4 regions of the Shewanella inventionis genome follow, and region 4 is predicted to be linked to each of the others. Evidence: predicted binding sites of a transcription regulator. Region 4 holds the regulator's gene; each other region holds the start of a gene.

Region 1 (4,680 bases), 1.8 Mb from region 4:
GGTTTTACCTATATCTATCCCGGCAGCACTTGGGAAATGAATAACGATTTCTATCCCAGACTCTTTAATGCTTTTGACTCCGAGCCATGCGCCTAAAATTAACGCGACCACGGGTAATAACCAAATCGGCGAGAATAGTTTTTTCTTCACAACTTTAGGTGATTCAATTTGTGTCATGTGTTTTTTCCAAGCGGTCCCAGAGTAAACGAGTATCGAGCACTTTAGCGGCTAGTTGCGTTAATAAAATCACTAATGCAAAAGCCGTTGCTGCAGGTGCAGGTTTAGCATCAAGTAATTGCCCCATATTGACGAGGGCAACAGTTAATGAAATAACAAATAGATCAAGCATCGACCAACGGCCAATCCACTCAATAATATGAAAACCAACCATTAATTTTCTCTTAGAAATGGGCAGGTCAAAACTTATTGCAGCCAAATATGTTGCCAATCCAACTATTTTAAGCCAAGGGACTAAAATACTCGCCGTAAATACAATGATGGCAATAGGGATCATGCCGGTTTGTACTAAATGGCTAATGCCACTGAATATTGTGTCGTTAGTTACGACTCCACGATTTGTTAATAACGTAATAGGGTAGACATTCGCCAAGACTAGCAAAATGGTTGCAGTAACAAGCAATGCCCAACTTTGTTGTACGCTTGCATAATTACGTGTCGACAACGAGCTATAACAGCGGCGGCAATGGCTGTTTGTCGTGCGATTAAGCTTTTTACACACAGGACATAAACACAAACCAAGCTGATTACCTTGTAAGTGTGCTTGAGCACTTGAATGAGATGATGTTACCACGTCAACTGGCAAATCAGCTGCGGCTGAATGTTCAGTGCTCATCGACGTAACTCCACATATGTTCTAGGTTATATTCACGTTGTAAAAATAAAATGATGACAAAAAGCATCGTAAAGCTGAATGTCCCCATGCCAAAGTACACATCTGAAAAATCTGATAATTGAAAAGCTGACACCAAAAAGCTAATCACATAAATCTCCAACATGGTCATTTGCGCAATTAACCCCTGATTTTTGAGCAAAGTGGTGTAAACACGTTGCCAAAAAGTCCGGTTGAGTTTTAACTTAACAATCATTACCTGGGCTAAAATTGACAAAATTAGCACAGCAGGAGCAATGACTGCCGCTACCAAAACGGCTAACCCTACCACCCAATATCCTTGTGCCCACACGGCAACAGCCGCTTCAACAACGGTTGTTGTGCGTATACTGCCTAAAAAATGAATTTCAAGAACGGGAAGCAAGTTAGCGGGTATAAAAATAATCAACGCCGCTAGACATAAAGCCAGCATGCCATTAATTGAACAGTAGGGTGAATCGTACAACGCAGTATCACAACGTGGGCATATTGCCCGGGCACTCGATGGCAGTGCGCGTTTTCTTACCGCTAGATCACATGATCGGCATAAGATGATGGAATCATGATCATCAAATTCATGCATCAAAATGGTTATTCCATAGTCGTAGACATCGAAAATATTAGGGTAAAAGTAGCATTAATTGCACTCTTTTACTTAGTTTACTGCAAATACTGTTGGGAAATATTTTAACAGCACATGCAGATAATATCAGAATAATCAGAATACTTGCATCATAAGTTATATATGTGAGATTCTATGCACTGTATATAAAAACAGTGAGGATAATATCATGGCAGTGATTACCCAATTTGTCGTGGTCAGAGAAGGGGTGGAAAAGATGACATTCACATCGAAAAAGGAGGCCGATGCCTACGATAAGATGCTTGATATTGCCGACAACTTGCTCCCATTTTTGACTCAAGCAGATTTAGGTCTTGATGAAAATAAGTGCGAACAACTCGCATTTTATCTTGCAAGCAATAAAGATGAGCTTTCTAACTTGCTAAAAGGCACAGTACAGGTTAAAACCCCTGCAGCAGCAAAACCTAAAAAAACGTCTGCCAAAAATACATCAGTACAATAACGACGTAAATGCCGACAACGAGCATCTAACGCCTGAGCAAAGGATCAAGAATGAAACCTGAATTTTACCAAACATTAAATCGTCAAGCGCAAGCGTTACTTGAAGGCGAAGATGATTTAATTGCGGCTATGGCTAACTTTTCTGCACTGCTTAATGATAATCTTGCTGACCTTAATTGGGCAGGCTTTTACATTAAAAGAGGTGACAAATTAGTGTTAGGCCCATTTCAAGGTAAAGTTGCCTGTACACGTATCGATATGGGCAAGGGCGTTTGCGGAACTGCGGCGGCATTAAATGCTACCCAGCGTGTTGCAGATGTGCACCAATTCGATGGTCATATTGCTTGTGATTCTGCGAGCAATTCTGAAATCGTTATTCCGGTTCGTCAAGGCAAAGATGTGGTGGCAGTGTTAGATATCGATAGTCCTTTGCTGAATCGATTTGATGAAGAAGATCAAATTGGACTCGAAATGATGGTAAAAAGTTTTGAATCTTGCTTATTTGGTTAAATTGCGAACAAATAAGGCTAAATCATAGTCGCATTCGCCGCTGCGGGCTTTATAATACGCAACTGCACGCATTTATACTGGATTTCACTGTGAGCGATGATTTAAGCTGATAGGGAGTCCGGTTAAATTGTTAAGGTTTGTTTCAATGACTTTAGCAAACAGGCGGATAATGATAATTTGTACGTTGGACTTTATTGAATAAAGTTTGGCGAAAGATGAACGACTGCATGGCACTTTAATGCCGCTAACAGTCCCTTTATTAACGTGGAAGTAAAAATGGAATCAACAGACAAGTTGACCGACACCAACGCAATTTTAGCGTATTTATATGAAACCTTTCCTTTATGCTTTATTGCTGAAGGTGAAACTAAACCATTAAAAATCGGTTTGTTTCAAGATTTGGCTGAACGGTTAGCTGATGATTCTAAAGTCAGTAAAACACAATTGCGTGTTGCGCTTCGTCGTTATACAAGTAGCTGGCGCTATCTTAAAGGCGTAAAAGCCGGTGCAAAGCGTATCGATCTTGATGGCAATGACTGTGGTGAGTTAGAGCAAGAGCACATCGATCATGCTCAAGCGACGTTAAAAGAAAGCCAAGAAAAGGCTAAAGCGAAGCGTCAGGCTCAAGCACCTAAAAATGCTCCTAAAAAGCCAGCAAAAAAAGCAGCACCTAAACGTGCACCAGTGAAAAAAGAACGTCCAGCACCTGTCGCTGCGCCTGTTGTTAAACTTGAGCCTGCAAAGCTTGAAGAATTAAAACAAAAGCAACGAGTGAATGTTAAGTTAGGCGCGACACCGGTTCCTGGTGTTGTCACTGATATTAACAAAGAAGATGTGCATGTTCAGTTAGACACTGGCTTGACCATCAAAGTACGTGTAGAGCACATACTATTATAGAAATTTAAGGAGTACTTGTTGATGCGAAAACTTACCTTGGCCGTGTCGATTGCCAGCTTATTTGTCGGCTTTTCGGCGTGGGCAATATCACCAACGATTCAAATCAGCGAGTTACCCAAACTAGCACAAGAGCCGCAACATAAAGTGGCTAGCAAGCGAGTAACAACGTTATTTACTCGCTCGCACTACCATCGTTTTACCCTTGATGATGCCTTTTCTGAGCAAATCTACTCTCGTTATTTAGAACAACTTGATTACCGACGTAATGTACTTACAGCACAAGACATTGCCAGTTTTGACAAGTACAAAAGCGAATTCGATAACATGGTAACCTCTGGTGATATTAGCCCTGCATTTACCATGTATGATCTTGTACAGCAACGTCGTTATGAACGTTTTGCTTACGCGCTTTCTCTTCTAGATAAAGAATTTGACTTCACCAAACCCGGTGATGCTTACGAATTTGACCGAGAAGAAGCCGCGTGGCCAAAAGACGAAACAGAGGTCAATGAGTTATGGCGTCAACGTGTTAAATACGATGCGTTAAACTTAAAGCTAACAGGAAAAAATTGGCCAGAAATAGTTGAAGTGTTAGAAAAACGCTACAACAATGCCATAAAGCGTTTAAGTCAGACCCAAAGCGAAGATGTATTTCAAAGCGTTATGAATGCCTTTGCCCGCAGTGTTGAGCCTCATACCAGTTATTTATCGCCTCGTAATGCAGAACGTTTCCAAATGGAAATGAACCTAAGCCTTGAGGGCATTGGTGCTGTGTTACAAATGGACGACGACTACACTGTGATCAAAAGTCTGGTTGCTGGCGGCCCTGCAGCGAATAGTGAAAAACTATCCCCTGAAGATAAAATTGTCGGCGTTGGTCAAAAAGGCAGTGATATCGTTGATGTTATTGGCTGGCGCCTAGACGATGTAGTTGACTTAATTAAAGGCCCGAAAGGCAGTGAAGTCGTATTACAGATATTACCTAAAAAAGGCGGGGTCAACGCTAAGACGTTTGAAGTCACCATTACCCGTGACAAAATTCGTTTAGAAGATCGCGCCGCAACGTCAAAAGTGATAGAACCAACAGAAGGCCAATACGCCAACCGTAAAGTGGGTGTTATTCAAATTCCTGGGTTTTATATGAACTTATCCCAGGATGTTGCCAAAGAAATCGCTAAACTTGAAAAAGACAATGTCGAGGGGATCATTATTGATCTTCGCGGTAATGGTGGTGGTGCATTAACCGAAGCAACATTATTAACGGGTCTATTTATCGATATGGGGCCAGTTGTTCAAATTC
Region 2 (4,680 bases), 1.6 Mb from region 4:
GGTCGTTTTTTACATCTTCACAAAGGGAAGATATTTAATGAGTAATAAACCTTATTTTTTGTTCGGTGACATTGAGACTGGTGGCCTAAATGGTCGTTTGGATAATGGTCAGTTAGGGATGGAATATTACCCAATTTTTGAATTAGCACTTGTTGTCACCGACAGGGAGCTCAACCAGGTTGGCAGCGCTTTAAGAGTTGTGGTTCATCAAAGTGAAGGCGTGATCAATCGTTCACATCAGTGGGCCATAGATACCCATACTGAAAGCGGCTTGCTTGATGAGGTTAGATTTGGCGATTACTCATTGGCAGAATGTGAGCAGCAGATTTTAGATCACTTAACAGCCATGGGTATTGAGCCCTATAACCGAGAAACCAAAGAGGGCGTTATTTTCGCTGGTAACTCAATCATGTTTGACCGGTCGTACATCTTATGCCAAATGCCACGCCTCCATGAATTTTTGCATTATCGTCAGTTAGATATCTCTGCTATCGCACTAGCAGCCAGAGCATGGGCGCCTGAGTTGGAGCAAAAGGCAGTCGGTGCGAAACTATTTAAGCATGAAGCGCTGGCTGATATTCGAGAATCGATAGCAGAGCTAAAGTGTTATAAAAATGCGTTGTTTGGTGGTCTTAATGGATAAATGCATTAAGTGTGGCTCTAATGACATCAATATTAAATGGGTTGAAGAGGACCTCAATTTAGGTACCAGCAAGCAACAAGGCAAGATGAGTGAATTCATTAAATATGTGCCGAGGGCATTTGATTACACTATAATTTGTAAAAAAGAACATTTATTAAAAGCATGCGTTTGTTGTAGCTATGAGTGGAGAGAGAATACTGTAGATAACGCCATTGCCAGTTTGTTACCGCCATGTCATAAATAATGATCGCTACTTATATAGCAGGCCCAATCAGTGGCAATATCGATATCAATAAGCAGGCGTTCTTTAGTGCTGCAGAGCAATTGCAATCAAGTGGTCGTGTTGTGCTACATTCAGCTAGTTTACCTGTTGGGTTAACTGAACCTCAGTACATGGATATTTGCTTTGCTATGATCCGCGCATGCAATGAGATGGTTATGTTACCAGGTTGGCGTAAATCATCTGGCGCCACTGCTGAGTATTATTACGCTAAGAAGATAGGGCTTAAGATTGTTGATGTGCCAGTCGTTCTGCTTGAATCACCTCATTGTTTCCGGGTTAAATAAAAAACTTATCAATTCAATATAATTAGGCTAACTTGTATTTTTAATCACGGATACAAGTTTACCTTTTATGGATGAATTTTTAAAACAGAAGTTTGATATGGATCATTTACCTCAATGGGAATGCCCCACGTGCAAAAGAGGTATTTTAGAGCGGAAAGAAGATCTTTTGATTCAAGAAACAGCAAACACATTAACATCACATCAACACCCAGAGTTTGATTATGAATGGGTAAAATATAACATTACAGGCTTTCTCAAATGCAATAACTCTAGATGTTCAGAAACAGTAGTGATAACGGGCGTTGGTGAGCATGATGAACATTATTTTTGTGATGAATACGGCCAGCAACAAGAGAATCGTTTTGTTAGCATTAAACCAATATTTTTCTACCCACCAATAAAAATCTTTAACGTTCCTCCTACAGTTCCTGAAGAAATAGCTCTGATGTTGGAAAAGTCGTTTGCTTTATTCTTTTGTGATGATAATGCATGTGGAAACAGGATTAGAGCAACGGTAGAGGTGATGCTCGATGTGCTTAAGGTTCCAGATAAGTCAGCTGAAGGTAAATTTATTTCTTTAGCTACAAGGGTTGAAAACATAAATGACATAAGCCAGTCTTTGAAGGACAAGTTGAACGCCCTAAGGCTACTTGGGAATGCCGCAACACATGGCGAAGGGCTGTTACGTAGAAAAGATAATGTTGATGCTTATAAACTGTTAGCTCACGTGTTTGATAAACTATTCCCTACCGAAGAAGATGAGCTTGATGTGTTATCGGCAGGAATAATTAAAAACAAAGGACCAGTTAAATAGAAATATGTAACTGTGTTTGATACTAAATCACTTAACTGACAACCATGCAATCTGCATTTGCTAACCACACCATAAGCGCTATAATCACTGTAATTATATACAGTGGCGTGAGTTTATGCGTGTATTTCCTTTTATCCCTATTCCGGCTAGTGCGGGGATCAGTGGTTTTGAAAGCCCAGCAGCTGAGTACTCTCAGTTGGGGTTAAGTCTAGATGAGTTGCTGATTTTGCATCCAAGTTCAACTTTCATTGGTGTTGCACAAGGTGACTCGATGCAAGGTGCGGGTATCTTTGATGGTGATCTATTGATTGTAGATCGCCACATTACCGCTCAGCAGGGGGCAGTCATAGTGGCAAACTTCAATGGCGAGTTTGTGTGTAAGATCCTCGATAAACATAGAAAGCTGCTCTTATCATCCAATGATAAGCATCAAGCTGTCAAAATACATGACTATGATGAATTTTGCATAGAGGGGGTAGTTATTCGCTCTGTGCGGCTTCATCACCATTGCTCTTTACTGGCTGGCAATGCATGTTTGCCTTAGTTGATGCCAATTCATTCTACTGCAGTGCCGAACAAGTGTTTCGGCCTGATTGGCGTGGCAAGCCCATAATAGTGTTAAGTAATAACGATGGTTGTATTGTGGCGGCTAACCGCCAAGCCAAGGAAGCAGGTATTCCTAAGTTTGCTCCTTACTTTCAGGTTAAAGATCTGTGTATTAAGCTTGGGGTCATAGCGTGTTCGTCTAATTATGAGCTGTATGCAGATCTCTCAAGTAAGATGATGGAAATCATTGGAAGATTTGGGCCTGAGCAACATGTGTACTCAATAGATGAGAGTTTTCTGTCGTTTAAGCACTGTTCACCAGCAATTAAGAACCTTAACACACAGGGGCATATGATTCGCCGCGCTGTATGGAAGGAAGCCAGGCTGCCTGTTTGTGTTGGTATTGGAGCCACCTTAACGCTTGCTAAAGCTGCGAATCATGCTGCGAAAAAATTACCAGGTTATAACGGGGTATGTCTGATAGAAAGTGATACAGAACGGGTTAGTATTTTAAAACAAATGTCTGTTGGTGATGTGTGGGGCATCGGCAGACGTATTAGTAAAAAACTTGAGTGTATGAATGTTAGAACAGCCTTTGAACTAGCTCAAGTTCCTCCTGGAGTCGCTAGAAAGCAATTTAGTATCGAAATTGAACGTACGGTGCGAGAGCTCAATGGCCAAGAGTGTAAACAGTGGGATGAGGCTAAGGCTGATAAGCAGCAAATATTTTCGACACGCTCAGTTGGTGAGCGCATTATTGATTTTGATTCATTACTGCAAGCACTGAGTAAGCATGTCGCGATAGCAGCTAATAAGGCTAGGGGGCAAGGCTCAAGCTGTAAATCAATGCTGCTATTTGCCAGTAATTCGCCCTATGATGAACAACCCGTTAGTTTTAAATCAATTATCCACTTTCCAAGTCCCACTAACTGCACAATTGAAATGACGAACGCCGCGACTGTCGCAGCAACTAAGCTATTCAAGGTAGGTGTTAAGTATTACAAGATAGGTGTGGGCCTGATTAACTTAAGCAGTGATAAGTATCAACAATTTGACTTATTTAACACTACTAAGGCGGATAATGCATTGATGAAAACCCTTGATGGCATTAACTTACGATATGGACGAGATACTTTGTTCTTAGCTGCTCAAGGCATCGAGCAGAAGTGGTCAATGCGACGACAATTATTGACACCCCAGTACACAACCAAATGGGATAGCTTGCCAAAAGTAAAGTGCTAAAGTTATGTCATTAAACATCATATTCAAAGGAGTGAACCAATGCCAATTAAGATAGAAACAAATGGATTAAATAAGTTAAAAAAGAATTTAGAAGATTTACATGGTACGCACAAAGTTGAATTAAGCGATATTTTAACACCTGAGTTTTTAGGAGAATGCTCTAGTTTCTCAGATTTAAATCAATTGTTTATAGCGAGTGGATTTGACGTTAAAAATCCAGAAGACTTTAAGGCGATTCCTGATGATGAATGGGAGGCGTTTATTACAAACAATACGACATTCAACTCGTGGGAAAAAATGCAACAAGCTGCTATGAATAAATATGTGCACTCAAGAATAACTGAAGGTTTGAAAAAATAGATTCCGGATAATCTCTATTAAGGGGATTCTTCATGTTCAATAAGCTTAGTTTTTAATGTGGTTTAGGGAGGGTTTTTAACCCTCCCCCTAATTCTAAGACGCCTGCATACGTCGATTATACGTGTATTGAATTAGTTGATTGTTATACCAAACTGTGGCTTTTTAGCAAATGAACATTCGCGCACTAGCTTTATTTGATCACATCTAGCTCTTTCAGCTTATTTAGGAATGGAGGAAATTTAGAATTAACAACTGCACCAGAATTACTTGCTCCAAAACTAGATACCGAATAGGTATCAATTTGGATTAATTTCATTTTGACGTCACGACCTTTTGCTACTTTGACAAATTCGTTTATTGGCATAACTAGACGACGAGTAGACCAGCTACCATATTTTGTGAGAACACTTGCTTCTGTTATATTTTCAATTATTTCACCGTCCACATTAAAAGCCACCCCCTGAACATTAGTGATTCCGTTTGTTCCGACTTCTAGGAAAACTACATC
Region 3 (4,680 bases), 1.4 Mb from region 4:
TGAGCAAATAAATGGCTTGCATCAATCGCAACTAAATCTTTATCAACTGTCGGATCGATCGCCATTGAGGCTATCACTCCAACCCCAAGCCCTAATCTTACGTAAGTTTTCAGTACATCAGCACTCGTTGCACTAAATACAACTCGAGGGTCAAGATTTGCACGTTTAAACGACTTTTCAATTTCAGATGCTTTGTCAAAACCAAACACATATGTCACTAATGGGAACTGAGCCAAATCTTCGATACTAATTTTACCTGATTGAGCTGCCAAAGGGTGATCACGGTTTACAACAATAGAACGATTCCAATGGTAACAAGGCAACATAATTAAATCGGTATACAAATGCATGGCTTCTGTTGCGATGGCAAAGTCGGCATCACCTCTTGCTGCTTGTTCACTGATTTGCGAAGGGGTCCCCTGATGCATGTGCAAGTTAACTTTAGGGTAACGCTTAATAAACTCCCGAATAATTTGCGGAAGCGCATACCGCGCTTGAGTATCCGTCGTGGCAATATTTAATTCGCCTTGATTCGGTTTGGTGTACTCTTCGGACACTTTTTTAATGCTATCGACTTTGCTTAATATATCATTTGCAATATCAATAACTTGTTGGCCTGCCGGCGTTACATGAGTTAAATGTTTACCGCTGCGACCAAAGATTTGAATCCCTAACTCATCCTCAAGCATTCTCACTTGCTTACTGATCCCCGGTTGCGAGGTATAGAGATTTTCTGCTGTCGATGACACATTAAGATTATGCTTAACGACTTCTGCAATATATCTAAGTTGCTGCAGTTTCATGATGAGATCCTTGATTTAACCGTAACCTATTCACATGCATCGTGAATAAGAACAACGTCAATAGCGTTTAACGAAAATGAGCTATCGTTCAACTATGACAAAACGTTATACTAATTATGAAAATGTAATACAAATAGTAATAACGGGCAAGGAAAATACCGATAAATATCTCTGCACAGCTCACAATACATGATTGGCACTATCTGTTTACTGATTTATCGACAAAACAACTTATTATTCAACGACAGCTGTAATTACATACGCTAAGATATAGGGTAATTTTGATGGCATTTGCTAATCAATCTGATTACCCATTAAAATGCCTTTTTAGCCATGATTATTGGCTGTTTTTACCATGTGATATGCAAGATAAAATGGAACCTTTATGTCCTTAATTTTGGTATTAATTCTTATCGGTGCACTGCTATTACTCATTATCGGTTTTAGTATTGTCCAACAACAAAAAGAGCGAGCGGAAGCTGAACGCCGAGTTGAAATATCGCGCCAACGCGCCATTATCGACGAAACTGATGCCGTATTATCTAACACGGGTATGGCACCATGCTCTAGTCATATCATGCTCGTGCTGTATCGTCGTATTCAAGATGCATTAGAGCAATCTATTGTACATGCTTCTGGTCAATTAAAATCAGATTATGAGCGTCGACTTGCTGATATAAAGGCGCAAATAACCACGGTATCTAACTCTCCTAGCCAGGTGCCTGCCATTGAAAATTTTCGGCTTCCCGATAATGACAGACAAATATTAGAACTTGTCAAAACCCTTAAAAAACTCAAGGCGATATTGCGTGCAGAGCATAACAAAGGAAAAGTAGAACCTACAATATTTGCCGAAGAAGAAATGCGTATTGATAATTTACAACTGCGTATTAATGTTGAATCTATGATTAGCCGCGCCCGTGCAGCCTGTTTTATGAAGCAATATGGTTCAAGTAAACAGATGGTGACGAAAGCATTAAATACATTGCATACCATCAAAGCCCAAACCCCAAACGATCCATTTATTTCGCGTAAAGTTGATGAAGCTAAACAACTTCTCGATGAAATTATGGGCGCACAACGTAGCACAGAGCCCAGTGCCCCCAAGCCTAAAAAAGAAGGCGATGATATCGATATGCTGTTTCAACCTAAAAAGAAATGGTAAAGCTTGTCTTCACTTTAATGATCTAATCTAAATAGCCTCGTTAAGAGGCTTTTTTATTGCTCTTTCACTCCTTTCGCCACGATCTCTTACCCATGTTGATAATGAAAATTTGATCATTTTTATTTCACTGCTAGAATACTGTTTATTTATACAGTGTTTATATCGCAGGTGCTGATATGAAAGTGATCCCTATCTATATTGCAGGCGGCATTAGTGGCTTTGAATCGCCAGCAGCAGAGTACCAACAGCAGCCATTGAGCCTAGATGAGTTGCTAATTACTCACCCAAGCGCAACCTTTATTGGTAAAGTCCAGGGCGATTCGATGATCGGCATTGGTATTTTTGATGGTGATTTGGTCATTGTTGATCGCAGTAGTTCCATTAAAAATGGCCAAGTGATCGTGGCCAATCTTAATGGTGAATTTGTGTGTAAAATGATCGACCTCAAACGAAGATTACTCCTCTCCTCCAACGATGCTTATGCCGATGTGGTGATTAATCAATATGATGATTTTAGTATTGAAGGTGCGGTAAGGTATTCAATACGATGCCATGATGAGGCAATTGACTTATGTTCGCGTTAGTCGATGCAACCTCATACTACTGTAGTGCAGAACAGGTATTTAGACCTGAATGGCGTCATCGTCCTATGGTTGTATTGTCTAATAACGATGGTTGCATTGTTGCCGCCAATCGCCTCGCAATAAACTTGGGGATCCCCAAATTTCAGCCTTACTTTCAAGTTGCAGCAAAGTGCCGCCAACATAACGTTGTGGTATTGTCGAGTAATTATGAATTGTACGCTGACTTATCCACTAAAATGATGCAGGTGATTGGCCAATTTGCACCTGAACAACATATTTATTCTATTGATGAGTCCTTTTTATCGTTTAAACATTGTCAGCAGGCAATCCCTTGCTTAGCGACCCATGCAAAGCGTATTCGACAAACTGTGTGGCAATACACTCGTTTGCCGGTGTGCGTCGGTATCGGCCCAACACTCACACTTGCTAAGGTAGCCAATAAAGCCGCTAAGTTATTACCATCATCCCAAGGGGTTTGTGTTATAGATAATGAGGTGATCCGCCAAGCAACGTTAAACACACTTGCTGTTGGTGATGTGTGGGGAATTGGTCGTAAAACAGCGGCAAAATTAACCATAATGAATATCAATACCGCCTTAGACCTAGCCAATGCGTCTCCCACCATGATGCGCAAGCAATTTAGTATTGAAATTGAGCGCACTATTCGTGAGCTCAATGGTGTTGTATGCAAACAATGGGATGAAGCAAAGGCCGACAAACAGCAAATATTTTCAACCCGCAGCGTCGGCGAGCGCATTACCGATATCGACAGCTTACACCAAGCCTTATGTATGCATATCTCTATTGCAGCGGCTAAAGCCAGAAAACAACACTCTTTATGCAAGGTAATGATGTTATTCGCACATAACTCTCCTCACGACAGTCACCCGCAAAGTTTTAAAGTCAACGTTAACTTTGCTTGTGCAACCCACTGTAGCGTTGAAATGACACAGGCAGCATCGCAGGTTATCCAGCGGCTGTACCGTCCGGGTCTTCATTATTATAAAGTGGGCGTAGGCCTACTTGATTTAGTCAACAGTCAACATCAACAACTCGATTTATTTAATACAAGTAAAGCCAAACCACAATTGATGCAGGTACTCGATAACATTAATCACCGCTATGGTAACGATACCCTATTTTTAGGCGCACAAGGTGCACAACAAAAATGGGCTATGCACAGAAACTTTTTAACACCACAATACACCACTGATTGGCGCCATATTCCAATTATTCATTGTGAGTAAATTACAGACATAAAAAAGCGCTACCCGGAAGTAACGCTTTTTCGATTAAAGTAAAAATTACTTCTTAGCTTTTTTCTTGGTTGATTCACTCACCCATTTGCCATTAACAAATTTAGCAGACCAACCTGTCGCTTTGCCGTCAATTTCTGTCGCAACGTATTGCTCTTTGGTTTTACGACTAAATTTAACAAGCGCTTTGTTGCCGTCTTCATCTTCGGTTGGGGCATCAGCAAGATAGGCATACTTAGGCCACAACAATTTGCGATAGGTAACAAGCTCCTCAACTAAAGGCGCGCGAGTTTCACGTGATTTAGGGAAGGTGCTTGCTGCTAAAAATATACCTGCTGCACCATCTCTTAATACAAAATGGGCATCTGATTTAGTACATTTTAATTCTGGCAGGTAGATAGGATCTTCTTTTGGTGGCGCAGCTTCACCGTTTTTAAGCAGTTTACGAGTATTTTTACACTCGCTGTTTGTGCAACCAAAATACTTACCAAAACGGCCATTTTTAAGCTCCATATCATTGCCACAACGATCGCATTCAATGATAGGGCCTTCATAGCCTTTAATCTTAAACTGGCCCGCCTCGACTTCGTAACCGTCACATGATGGGTTATTACCACACACATGTAATTTACGTGCTTCATCAATAAGATAACTGTCCATTGCTGTACCACACTTGCCACAGCGATGTTTAGCGCGTAGTGCATCTGTTTCAGCATCTTCGTTATCGCTAACAGCTTCTTCACCAGGAGTGAGGTTGATCGTTGTTTTACAGCGCTCTTTTGGCGGTAGTGCATAACCAGAACACCCAAGAAATACTCCAGTAGAACCGGTACGGATCCCCATTGGACGGCCACAAGTAGGGCATTTGATGT
Region 4 (4,680 bases):
GAGCATAATGGTGGTAATACGGTCAACCGCTTTAGTGCTAATTAAAACGATAAACGCCAACACAGCAGCAAAGACTAAACCAGCAACACTTTGAGGTAAAGTTACACCAAGCGCTGACAAGCTATGATTAACGATTGAACCACCACCACTGATGTAGGCGTAGGTTAAAATGTACAATACAAACGCAATGGATACGCCGTTAATCACTCGCCAAAATTGGCCTAATGTTTCACGGGTTAACGTATCAAAACTGGCGCCGGGCTCAAAATGCAAGTTAGCTTCAAGTAATAATAATCCCGACATTAACATGCAAAACCAAACACCTAGTAGCATGGCCATAGAATAACCAAACCACATGCCAGCACCCACAACCGGCAGTGAAAACATGCCTGCACCTACAGTCGTACCGGCAATAATCATGGCGCCGCCCAATAAAGATTTACTTTGTGGACGGTGCTTTGCCGCATTCATATGATTAGCCATTATTGTCCATGCTCCGCGTGCACACTATCAACAATGGTTTGTCTAACTGCTGAGCTTAATAATTGATTAGCATGATCACGAATTCGAATCACTTCTGCGCGGTGTTCAACACTGCATAGATACCCTAATTCTTTAAGCTTAACGCTTAGGGTATTGTAGAGTTTTTTATCGTAAAACTCTGGCGCAGTAATACCATGCAATGCACCTAAACGCTGGGCCAATAAGTGGCTGTCGGTTTCGAGTTCTGAGCGCTCTAAATCAGGCTTAATTGCCAGTAAGTTAAAGATAATGGCATAACGCTGTAACGTTTCACTGATGGTTTCAGCCATTAATAATAATTGCGCAGTGTAGTTGGGATTGACTTCAAATTGCGTGTCGCCACTGAGTAAACCTTGGTCCACCATAAAGTCTAAAATACTGTCGACATGTTGCTGCACATCTTCAATACCCATAAATAACTCAGCTTTAAGTAAAGGATAAAAGTCCTTAACAACGGCATGTATTGTATTACGGTCGCAAATATCATATTGCACCAAACAGCTAGCGACCAATGACGGCACAGCCATTAAATGAATGATATTGTTACGATAATAGCTCATGGTGATGGCAATTTTTTCATCAACAGAAATAATCTCACCAATCGCATCTTTGGTGCTAACAAACTTATTGAGCGATAAACAATGATCAACAATGGTTTTACCATCGCCTTCGGCAACCGAAGCATAATTGGTATAAGGTACTGCTTTAAGCAATGCTAAATACAAATCTAATTGACGCTCTAACAAGCTGCGCTCTAATGCATTACGCTCAGAAGCAAGCAACACTAAGCTGGTTAAGGTAACTGAACTGGCAGCAGCAGCCCCGTTAATATTGGTCATCACGCGATTAGCCAGCAAATTAACAGACGGTGTAAACCAGGTTGGTTTTTGCTCGGGGTCGTTGGCCACTTCTTCACGCCAATCTGGTGCTTGTTGGTTTAAAAAATTTTGTAAGTTAATAGGCTCACCAAAATTAACATAACCTTGGCCAAAATTACCTAATTTACGAATAGCGCCAAACACTTGCCAAACAGACTCTTTTTGCTTTTTCTTACCGCTGAGCTCTTTGTGATAGGTTGCCACTTCCATAACATGGTCATACCCTAAATACACAGGCACTAGGGTTACAGGGCGTTCAATTCCGCGCAGTACGCTATTGATGGTCATGGCTAACATGCCGGTTTTAGGCGCAAGTAAACGCCCAGTACGCGAACGGCCACCTTCGGTGAAGTATTCAACCGAGTAACCTTTAGCAAATAATTGGTCCAAATATTCACGAAATACTGCGGTGTAAAGCTTATTACCATTAAAGCTGCGACGAATAAAAAACGCCCCACCTCGGCGGAACATAGGGCCAGCAGGCCAAAAGTTTAGATTAATCCCCGCTGCAATATGCGGTGGCACCATGCCCTGGTAATACAAAATGTATGACAGTAATAAGTAGTCCATGTGACTACGATGACAAGGCACGTAGACAATTTCATGGCCATCATGATGGAGCTGACGAATTTGTTCAGCACCTTTAATGTTGATACCACTGTATAATTTGTTCCACAACCAAGTTAAAAAGCGTTCTGCAATACGGACTAAGCTGTCAGAATAATCTGCGGCAATTTCATCTAAATACTCAATGGCTGTTTCGCGCGCTTTTTCTGGCGACACTTTTTTACTAACAGCTTCTTCTTCAATGGCTTTTTTAATTGAATCCGACTTAAGTAACGAAGCAAAAAACATCTGTCTATTGGGTAATTGCGGGCCGGTCATCACTTTACGTTGGCGACTAAAATGCACCCGAGCAACTCGGGTGAGCTTATGAGCTATACGCTTATCGGAACCATGTTCATCGGCCATATAACGCAATGATAATGCATTAGAAAACTGCACAAAGTTATGGCGACCTAAAAACAAAATCATTAGCCATTTACGTAACCACGTAGGGCTTTCACGCTCAAAAACAGCCGCTTTCATGCTGTCGTCTTCTTTGCCGGGTGTGCGCCCCCAATATAAGCTAACAGGCACCAGCTGAATGTCTAAATCCGGACGCTGACGATGAAGTGCCAGTAAGCTGATAAAACAATTGATAAACTTTTCGCCACTTTCGCGTTTGCCAAAAAGAGGTTTACGTCCCTCAAGGCAAACAATACGCGGTACTTTTAATCCATCGACGATTAAAGGCTCATATGGGCTAGGCATACCAAAGCCTTCGGTGATTTCGCTTAAAGCCGCAGCATCACTAATTGACTCTGTTTTCATGACATAAACCAGTGGCTTAGTCGGGTCTAAATTAAGATCATCAAATGGGTCATGCGGCACAACAATGGTATGCACCATCCATTTTTGCACCCATTTTAATGTCCGTAAAAATATTGAATTTGGTTTTGACATGGTTAATTTCGCAATATAAGCCACTGTAATATTGCTGCATAGGATACCAGAAACCACCCTTGTTACACTATCTGGCTGTTTTATCTTTACTTTGTGAACTATCGCCAATGACAGTTCTCAAATAATAAAACCAATAAAACACTTACAAAACATATGGATAACAGCATAACTGCTAGCAAAGAATAAAAAACAGTTGGTTAATACTTGCGCGAACAAAAACACTGTATATAATGACAGTCACTGTATAAAAAGACAGGAATCATCATGAGACCGTTAACGCCACGCCAAGCAGAAATTTTAGACCTAATTAAAAACAATATCGCCGAAACCGGTATGCCACCGACTCGCGCTGAAATTGCCAACCGTCTTGGGTTTAAAAGTGCAAATGCTGCCGAAGAGCATTTAAAAGCATTAGCCAAAAAAGGCTTTATCGAGATCATGCCTGGCACTTCTAGGGGGATCAGATTACCCCAAGAAGACGAACAAGAATCTGGCTTACCGCTTATTGGCCAAGTGGCTGCAGGCGAGCCTATTTTAGCGCAAGAACATGTTGAGCAATATTATCAAGTTGACCCAAGCATGTTTAAACCTGCCGCTGATTTTTTATTACGGGTTCGTGGTGACAGTATGAAAGATATTGGCATTTTAGAAGGTGATTTACTGGCCGTACATAAAATGCAGCAAGCACGAAATGGCCAGGTTGTTGTGGCCCGCGTTGAAGACGATGTTACGGTTAAACGTTTCGAGAAAAAAGGCAATGTGGTGTATCTACATGCTGAAAACGAAGCCTATAACCCAATTAAAGTAGACTTAAGTTGCCAAAGCCTAACCATTGAAGGGCTTGCAGTTGGCGTTATCCGTAATGGAGATTGGTTATGAATAAACTAATGGGCACAGCCCCACGCCACCCAGGCTTATGGGTCGATTTAACCGAAGCTGATATGTACGGCAGCCAAACCATTCAAACATTACAAACCGTGACTCAAGGTGAGTCTGAATTGGGTCAGTTGTGCAGCCAATTAGCTAGCTTGAGCCAACAAGGACGCTGGATTGTACTCATTAGTCCACCACACATTGGCTATAAGCATATGCTTGCTAGCGCTGGCGTAAGAATGGACCGTATTTTATTAGTGCACACTAAAGATGAAGTCGAAACCTTATGGGCCATGGAAAAAGCGCTAACCAGTGGCACGTCAAGTGCGGTTATAACCTGGACCAGCTCATTAGATGCCCGTGACAGCCGCCGTTTAGAAATCGTTGCTAAAAGTGCCCGAGCATTAGGAGTTGTAATCGAAGATGTGAATACTCACTCACAAGAAAAGCACCAAATGGTTAATCCTTCGATGACAACAGCTTCAAGTAATTTTTCAGCATTTCATTAACAACGAACCCATAAACACCAAGCCCTGCATTCAATTCAGGGCTTTTTTTTACATTTTTTCAGACGATTAGCGAACAAAGTGATCTTGATCAAAGTTTGATCTACAAGTAATGTTGTTAACAAGGATGAAACATTGTCTATCCTTAATATGACGTGTATTGGCCGACACAATAGCCATCGATGGGAACACGTCAACATAAATTGATTAGTTCAGTCGTAGGTACAGGTGTGGTGTTCAGCTAACAATAAATGCATAGGCTTAAATGTCTACAACCACCAGTGTACTTTGAAGTCATCAAACTTTTTTGGGAATCGAAGAGTTTGCATAGAGCAGAGACTTACTGTGTGACTCTTCTTTGTAATTGCGGTTTGCAATTAGCAGAGGAGAAGTCT

Evidence for each region. The regulator LexA, encoded in region 4, represses DNA repair genes until DNA is damaged. The targets are predictions, from matches to a motif close to TACTGTATNNNNATACAGTA.
Region 1: K8B83_RS13895 (YebG family protein) is a predicted target of LexA. The motif match lies at 1,650-1,669, and genes of this name have one in related genera.
Region 2: K8B83_RS14860 (LexA family protein) is a predicted target of LexA. The motif match lies at 2,110-2,129, and genes of this name have one in related genera.
Region 3: K8B83_RS15700 (LexA family protein) is a predicted target of LexA. The motif match lies at 2,105-2,124, and genes of this name have one in related genera.

Annotation. Positions count from the first base shown of each region.
Region 1 is NZ_CP082926.1:3,148,336-3,153,015, reverse strand. Features, by position in the region: gene K8B83_RS13910 (MlaD family protein) at 1-177, opposite strand, end outside; gene K8B83_RS13905 (paraquat-inducible protein A) at 164-853, opposite strand; gene K8B83_RS13900 (paraquat-inducible protein A) at 843-1,472, opposite strand; gene K8B83_RS13895 (YebG family protein) at 1,681-1,974, shown strand; gene K8B83_RS13890 (GAF domain-containing protein) at 2,025-2,483, shown strand; gene proQ (RNA chaperone ProQ) at 2,760-3,380, shown strand; gene prc (carboxy terminal-processing peptidase) at 3,402-4,680, shown strand, end outside.
Region 2 is NZ_CP082926.1:3,354,608-3,359,287, reverse strand. Features, by position in the region: gene orn (oligoribonuclease) at 38-643, shown strand; gene K8B83_RS14870 (DUF4406 domain-containing protein) at 887-1,210, shown strand; gene K8B83_RS14865 (DUF4145 domain-containing protein) at 1,278-2,024, shown strand; gene K8B83_RS14860 (LexA family protein) at 2,140-2,568, shown strand; gene K8B83_RS14855 (Y-family DNA polymerase) at 2,556-3,812, shown strand; gene K8B83_RS14850 (hypothetical protein) at 3,852-4,172, shown strand; gene K8B83_RS14845 (hypothetical protein) at 4,363-4,680, opposite strand, start outside.
Region 3 is NZ_CP082926.1:3,512,575-3,517,254, forward strand. Features, by position in the region: gene cysB (HTH-type transcriptional regulator CysB) at 1-803, opposite strand, end outside; gene K8B83_RS15695 (hypothetical protein) at 1,189-1,968, shown strand; gene K8B83_RS15700 (LexA family protein) at 2,145-2,552, shown strand; gene K8B83_RS15705 (Y-family DNA polymerase) at 2,540-3,799, shown strand; gene topA (type I DNA topoisomerase) at 3,857-4,680, opposite strand, start outside.
Region 4 is NZ_CP082926.1:116,100-120,779, forward strand. Features, by position in the region: gene mtr (tryptophan permease) at 1-483, opposite strand, end outside; gene plsB (glycerol-3-phosphate 1-O-acyltransferase PlsB) at 483-2,906, opposite strand; gene lexA (transcriptional repressor LexA) at 3,171-3,785, shown strand; gene K8B83_RS00585 (cell division inhibitor SulA) at 3,782-4,288, shown strand.